Regions from separate parts of the Saccharopolyspora sp. NPDC002376 genome, predicted to be linked through region 1. Evidence: riboswitches for the same ligand, from Rfam matches in the RefSeq annotation. Region 1 holds a riboswitch; each other region holds the start of a gene.
What was found. A riboswitch is a leader RNA that binds a small molecule or an ion and turns the genes downstream of it on or off. The one in region 1 is predicted to bind thiamine pyrophosphate.

Region 1 (2,256 bases):
GTCCTGCCGCTCCCACACCCCAACGTCCGCACCGACGCGCTGGGCCGGATCTGGTCGGATTCACCGATGTTCCAGGCCTTCCGGGGAACCGACTGGATGCCCGAACCCTGCCACAGCTGCCCCCGCCGAGAAGTCGACTTCGGCGGCTGCCGCTGCCAGGCCTACCTCCTCACCGGGGACCCAGCCCGCACAGACCCGGTCTGCATCCTCTCCCCAGACCACAACATCGTCACCGAAGCAGTCCAAGCAGCCAACGAAGAACACCGCGAAAAAGTCCTCACCCCACGCCCCCACCCCCGCGACATCCCGTAGGTCGTGAGTGCACAGCAGTGCTAGAACACCGCTACGCACTCACGACCTACGACTGTGCACTGTGGATTCGCTGGTGGTCGCATTGGCAGGCGGGCAGTTTTTCCCAAAATTCGGGCTCTTCTGCCGTATCCGTGGGCCGATGGGACGGCACCATCGTGTCAGCAGCGGTGTTACAGGGCGGACGAACGCGCGCAGAGGTGGCGTTGAGAGCAAGATTTCTTTGGGGTTCAAAGCGGTAGGTGGCCACCCTGGCAGGCGAGCCAGTTTTTTCCTGAAATTGGCAACGTTTTAGACGAAACGTGCAGTGGGCACCGACGCCAATTTCAAGAAAAACTGCCACCGTCACCACCTATCGCTCCGCCATGGACCGACGTCCCGGAGGGACGGAGCTCACGCGCGTCGCCCTATATCGCCACTGTTCGCAGGGTGGTGACGTCCGTCGACACAGCAGGAGGGCCCCAGTTCCGCCAAAATCGCTTCTCAGGTCAGGTGACCCCCCTCGGCTTTGAACCCGAAGGGACCCCTCCAGAAGCGCACTCCCCATGGATCCGGCGGGAGGGCCCAGGGCTCAACGAATCCACTGATCGCTACGCCCGGCAGTTGACCCACTGCGGACAGTTTCGTCCGCCGCCAGCACCACTCCCCCGGACGGAGTCGGTGTTGAGAGCGTTGATGCGGGAGGTAGTGTGTGGGGCTGATGACAGGGGAGCGCCGTTGTGAAGGGCGCTGAGAGTGCGGGTGAGCCGCAGACCCTCCGAACCTGCTCCGGTTAGCACCGGCGAAGGGAGTTCAAGTGGTGCGCGGTGCCGCTTTCCGCTATCGGACGATCGATTTCGTGACCGTGGCCATGCTCGGTGTCGCGATCGGCGTCGCTTTCTGGGGCTGGTCCCAGCTCTACCAGGTGTTGAGCACCTTCTCCGTATTCGCCTTTCCGCCCAGCGCCGGCCTCTTCGGGGGTCCGTGGCTGCTCGGTGGCGTGATCGGCGGTCTGATTGTTCGCAAGCCCGGGGCCGCGCTGCTGACCGAGGTCATCGGCGCTTCCGTCGAGGCATTGCTCGGCAACAGCTGGGGCCTGTCGACCGTGGTCTCCGGGTGCGTCCAGGGGCTGGGGGTTGAGCTGGTCCTGGGCGTGTTCCTGTGGACCCGGTTCGGTCCCCTGGTCGCCGCGCTGGGTGCTGCGCTCGCTGCGGCGTTCGAGTCGTTCTACGAGTGGCAGGTCTACTACGTGGACTGGGCGCTGCCCTACCAGCTGGCTCACCTCGGGTTCTTCGTGATCTCCGGAGTCGTCATCGCCGGTCTGGGCGGCTGGGCACTGGTTCGCGGTCTGGCCGCGACCGGGGCTTTGGACGCCTTCGGGCCCGGCCGGGAGCACCACGAGCGGACAGCGGTGTGACGATCTCAACGGGGCTGCGCGCTGAGCTGCGGGGCTTCAGCTGGAAGCCGCTGGGACGGCGCGCTCCCACGATCCACGAGCTCGACCTGCGCATCCGGCCCGGCGAGCGGGTTCTGCTGGCCGGGCCGAGCGGGGCGGGGAAGTCAACGGTCATCCACGCCCTGGCCGGTGTGCTCGGCGGCGCGCTGCCCGGTGAGGCCAGCGGGGACGTCCAGGTCGACGGCCAGATCGGGCTGGTGCTGCAGAACCCCGGGTCCGCGGTGGTGGCTGATCGGATCGGCCGCGATGTGGCGTTCGGGCCGGAGAACAACGGGATCCCTCGGGAGGAGATCTGGCGGCGGGTCGCCGAGGCCCTCGAGCTGGTCGGCTTGGACTACCCGCTCGACCGGCCGACGTCGGCGCTGTCCGGCGGCGAGCTGCAGCGCCTCGCTCTCGCCGGGGTTCTGGCGATGCAGCCCTCGATGCTGCTGCTCGACGAGCCGACTTCGATGCTCGATCCCGACAACGCCGACCGGGTGCGCAACGCCGTGGCGAACGTCGTGACGAGCACG
Region 2 (2,256 bases), on a different contig from region 1:
GCGCATGGTCGACGGCAGCATGGATGCCGGTCTGGCGCTGCTCCGCGAGGATCCGCTGATGTCGGTGTTCCACCCGTTCGTCCAGCAGGCGAGCGAGGAGTTCCCGGCCGCGCTGGAATCGATCCGTGCGCAGCTGCCGGTCGACGACGGCCCGATCGGTGTGCTCGGCGGCTCGCTCGGTGGGGCCGTCGCGCTGCGGATCCTGGCCGACACCGGGATTCCCGTCTTCGCCGCCGCTGTCGTGAACTCCGCCATCCGGATCCGGACCGTCGTCGACATGTTCCCGGGCGAGTACTCCTACGACGCCGAATCCGCTCGGGCTGCCGACAGCCTGGACTTCATCGCCAAGGCGGACACCATCGCCGAGCGCGCGCCGCTGCTGGTCGTCAGCGGTGAGCTCGACGCCCCACCGCTGCGCGCCGACGCGTCGCGCCTCGTCGACGCTGTGGGGGAGCGGTCCGAACTGCTGTCCATCCCCGGATTGGCGCATGCGCTCGCCGATGAGCCCGGCATCGAGCCCGCACCGCAGCTACCGCTGGCCCGCGAGGTGGACGACGGCCTGACCTCGTGGTTCCGCCGCCATCTCTCGTAGATCGCCGTTTCCGCAGGTCGTTGACCTGATCGATGTGCATGTTCGGTCCGGTTGACCGTGGGCCATTGGGTGTGTTCGGTTTCGCGCTCCTTGTCGCTGCGGACGGCCGGGGTGATCCTGGGTTGTTTGCGGAGGGTGCGCAGATGACCGAGTTGGTGTTTCCGGAGTTGCGGCGTCGTCCGGTGGTGGGGCTGGCTCCGGTGCGCGGGGTGCTGGTGCGGTGGTTGGCCGCTGATGGGAGCGCCGTGCACGTCGGCGACCGGTTGGCCGAGGTCGGAATGGACGGCGAGGTCGTCGGGTGGGTGTCGGCGCTGGCCACCGGGACGCTCTGGCACCAGGTGCGGGCCGGTGAGGCGCTCAGCGCCGGTGCGGTGGTGGGGCTCATCGACTGATGGCCCTCTCTCGGGTTAGGTTGGTGCGAGTGACGCGGGGTGCCCGGTTTCGGCCAGGCTGAGATCAGACCCGTTGAACCTGACCTAGCTCGTACTAGCGGAGGGACGTCATGGTTCCGAACGTGCTGACCATCGCGGGAACAGACCCCAGCGGTGGCGCCGGAGTCCAGGCAGACCTGAAGGCCTTCTCGGCGCACGGCGCCTACGGCATGTCCGTGATCACCGCCCTGGTCGCGCAGACCACCACCGGGGTTGCCGAGGTGCACGAGGTGCCGCCGGCGTTCATCACCTCGCAGCTGGTCACGCTGCTCGACGACGTGCGGGTGGACGCGGTCAAGATCGGCATGCTGGCCAACGCCGAGGTGATCCGCGCGGTGGTCGACGTGCTGGACCGCTACGCGCCGCGGCACGTGGTGCTGGACCCGGTCATGGTCGCCAAGAGCGGGGACCGGCTGCTCGCGCCGGAAGCGGTCGGCGCGCTGCGCGACGAGCTGCTGCCGCGGGTCGACCTGATCACCCCGAACCTGCCGGAGGCGGCAGATCTGCTGGGGGAGCCGGAGCTCGTCGAGGTCGACGGCATGGCCGCGCAGGCCGAACGGCTCGCCGGGCTCGGCGCCAAGCAGGTGCTGCTCAAGGGCGGCCACCTGTCCGGTGAGTCCAGTGTGGACCTGCTGTACGGCGACGGGGGCGCCGAGTTCCTGACCAGCGAGCGGGTCGTGACCACCAACGACCACGGCACCGGCTGCACCCTCTCGGCCGCCATCGCCGCGCTGCGCCCGCAGCGCCCGGACTGGCTGACGGCTGTGCGCGAGGCCAAGGAGTACCTGACCGAGGCGCTGCGTGCGTCCGAGCGACTGGACGTCGGCCACGGCCACGGGCCGGTGCACCACTTCCACCAGTGGTGGTGATCTTCCCGCGGTTCTGATCGAACTCGCGGATCACCGGCGCGTCGGCACCACGGCACGCCGGTCGTTGTGGACAACGCCCGCGATTTCAATGGAGATCGCACGTCTGATTTCCATTGAAATCGCGGTCCCCGAGAGAGGACTTCGATGAGCAAGCTTCCCACCCCGGCCGCCGACGGGTTCTGCGCGCAGGCCTGGGAGCACACCGCCGAGCTGCGGAAGGCGATCGTCGAGCACCCGTTCAACACCGGGCTCGCCGACGGCAGCCTGGACCGCGAGGTGTTCGCCTTCTACATCGTGCAGGACGCCCGGTACCTGGTCGGGTTCGCGCAGGCCCTGGCGGCCGCGGCGACCCGGGCCGACAACG
Region 3 (2,256 bases), on a different contig from region 1:
ATCAGCCGCGAACCGAACTCGCGACCGGCGATCACCAACGGGTCGTCCATGTCACCCTCCTTGCACTGCGGTGAGGACCTCGATCGTGGCCTCGGGGTTCAGCTCGGTCTCCAGCCAGCTCGCGCGCGGCACCACCGCACCGTCCACGGCCACCGCCACACCCCGGTCCGGCACTCCGAACTCCGCGAGCACCGCGGCGAGCACGGCGCCGTCGGCGACCTGCTGCCGTTTCCCGTTGATCACGACGTTCACTGCTGTCCTCCCAATCGGCTCGGATCGGTGGTCTTGATCAGCGCGTCGGGTTCGTCGCCGCGCAGCAGCGCGAGCACCGCGTCCACGGTCACCGGGGCGAGCAGGAACCCGCCGCGGTGGTGCGCGGTGGCGGCCAGCACGCCCGGCTCCAGCCAGCCGAGCACCGGCAGGTTGTCGTCGGTGCTGGGCCGCAGCCCGGCCTTGGCCTCGACCAGCTGGTACTCGGCGATGCCCGGCATCACCTGCTCGGCGTCGGCGATCAGGTCGCGCACTCCGCCGAGGGTGACTTCGGTGTCGAACCCGACCTCGTACTGGGTGGCGCCGAGCACCAGTCCCCCGTCGTCGCGCGGCACCAGGTAGACCGGGCGGCCGTGCACGGGACCGCGAACGGTGCGGCTCGGCGGCGGCAGCGCAGTGGTCCGTGCGCGGAGACGCAGGATTTCGCCCTTCACCGGGCGGATCCGATCGCGCAGCGCGGGGTGCAGAGAACCGGAGTGCGCGCCTGCGGCGATCACCGCAACATCGCAGTCCACAGTGGAATCTTCGAGCTCCACCGCGCCCTCGCGGACGCTTTTCGCCGCTGCTGCGACGAATTCGACCCCGGCAGCCGTCGCCGCAGCTCGCAACGCGGCCAACGCCAAGCGGTTGTCGACCGCGAGATCTCCCGGAACTTCGAGGCCACCGCGCACCGCGGGCCCCAAGGACGGTTCGAGCCGCCGCGCCTCCCGGCCCGAAAGCCGAGTCACCGTGCGGCCCTGACGGGACAGGTATTCGGCCAGTTCGTCCAGCTCCGCGCGATCCGCGCTGTCCACGCCGACCACGAGGGTGCCCTCGCGGCGCAGCCCGGACGGCAGACCGGACGTGCGGCTCAGCTCCTCGGCGAAATCGGGCCAGCGTTCCAGCGACGCGCTGCCCAGCTCGAGCAGCTCCTCCTCGCCGGGCCAGGCCTCGGCGATCGGCGCCAGCATTCCACCCGCCACGAAGGACGCACCGGACGCCGGTGCTGGATCGACCAACTGCACTCGATGCCCGGCGGCCGCTGCGCGCCAGGCGACGGACAACCCGATCACTCCACCGCCGACAACGACGACGTGCTCGGTTCGTTCTTCAGACAACTCCACGCTCCCTGCGCCGGCATGACCCGGATCAGGTTCGACGGTCGGGGCCAACGCCCCCTCTCAGCCCGCTACCGGGCTCCCGTGCTCACCGCTTTACACCGTACCTGCCGAGTACGCCGGCTCCGAGCCCGCATTCGCGCGCGCAGCAGAGCTACCCTGTGGGGCATGCCTGGAATGGACGGCTTCGGCATCCGCGCCCGCCTCAACGAGGCGCGGCTCTACCTGTGCACCGACGCCCGCACCGAACGCGGTGATCTCGCGGAGTTCGTGGACGCCGCGCTGGCCGGCGGCGTGGACATCGTGCAGCTGCGCGACAAGCAGCCCGGTGGCGCACCGCTGGAGGCGCGCCACGAGCTGGCGGCCCTGGAGGTGCTGGCCGAGGCGTGCGTGCGGCACGGCGCCCTGCTGGCGGTCAACGACCGCGCGGACATCGCGCTGGCCGCAGAGGCCGACATCCTGCACCTGGGGCAGGACGACCTGCCGGTGGACATCGCGCGGCGCATGATCGGCGAGCACATCGCGATCGGTCGCTCCACGCACGACGTAGTGCAGGCCGACGCCGCAGCGGCCGAGGCGGGCGTGGACTACTTCTGCACCGGCCCGGTGTGGACGACCCCGACCAAGCCGGGGCGCCCGGCGGCCGGGCTCGAGCTGGTCAAGCACGCGGCGGAGCACCGCGGGCACGGCCGACCGTGGTTCGCCATCGGCGGCATCGGCCCGGACAACCTCGACGAAGCGCTGAAGGCGGGCGCGGAGCGCGTCGTGGTGGTGCGAGCCATCACCGAAGCCGAAGACCCCCGCGCAGCAGCCCGAGAACTCCGCAACCGCCTCCCCTGACCAGCAGGGTCACCCCTGCCCACGAAGCGACCCCCGGTTGGGCTTGGGT

Region 2: another riboswitch for thiamine pyrophosphate. It lies ahead of thiD (bifunctional hydroxymethylpyrimidine kinase/phosphomethylpyrimidine kinase); the one in region 1 lies ahead of ACWCO2_RS23355 (ECF transporter S component).
Region 3: another riboswitch for thiamine pyrophosphate. It lies ahead of thiO (glycine oxidase ThiO); the one in region 1 lies ahead of ACWCO2_RS23355 (ECF transporter S component).

The regions. Positions count from the first base shown of each region.
Region 1 covers NZ_JBSFBZ010000037.1:38,494-40,749, forward strand. The annotation lists gene pqqE (pyrroloquinoline quinone biosynthesis protein PqqE) at 1-312, shown strand, start outside; TPP riboswitch at 1,005-1,116, shown strand; gene ACWCO2_RS23355 (ECF transporter S component) at 1,148-1,705, shown strand; gene ACWCO2_RS23360 (ABC transporter ATP-binding protein) at 1,702-2,256, shown strand, end outside.
Region 2 covers NZ_JBSFBZ010000050.1:14,092-16,347, forward strand. The annotation lists gene ACWCO2_RS27535 (alpha/beta hydrolase family protein) at 1-592, shown strand, start outside; gene ACWCO2_RS27540 (hypothetical protein) at 736-984, shown strand; TPP riboswitch at 1,010-1,107, shown strand; gene thiD (bifunctional hydroxymethylpyrimidine kinase/phosphomethylpyrimidine kinase) at 1,095-1,892, shown strand; gene tenA (thiaminase II) at 2,037-2,256, shown strand, end outside.
Region 3 covers NZ_JBSFBZ010000009.1:49,170-51,425, reverse strand. The annotation lists gene thiG (thiazole synthase) at 1-50, opposite strand, end outside; gene thiS (sulfur carrier protein ThiS) at 52-252, opposite strand; gene thiO (glycine oxidase ThiO) at 249-1,367, opposite strand; TPP riboswitch at 1,359-1,463, opposite strand; gene thiE (thiamine phosphate synthase) at 1,536-2,207, shown strand.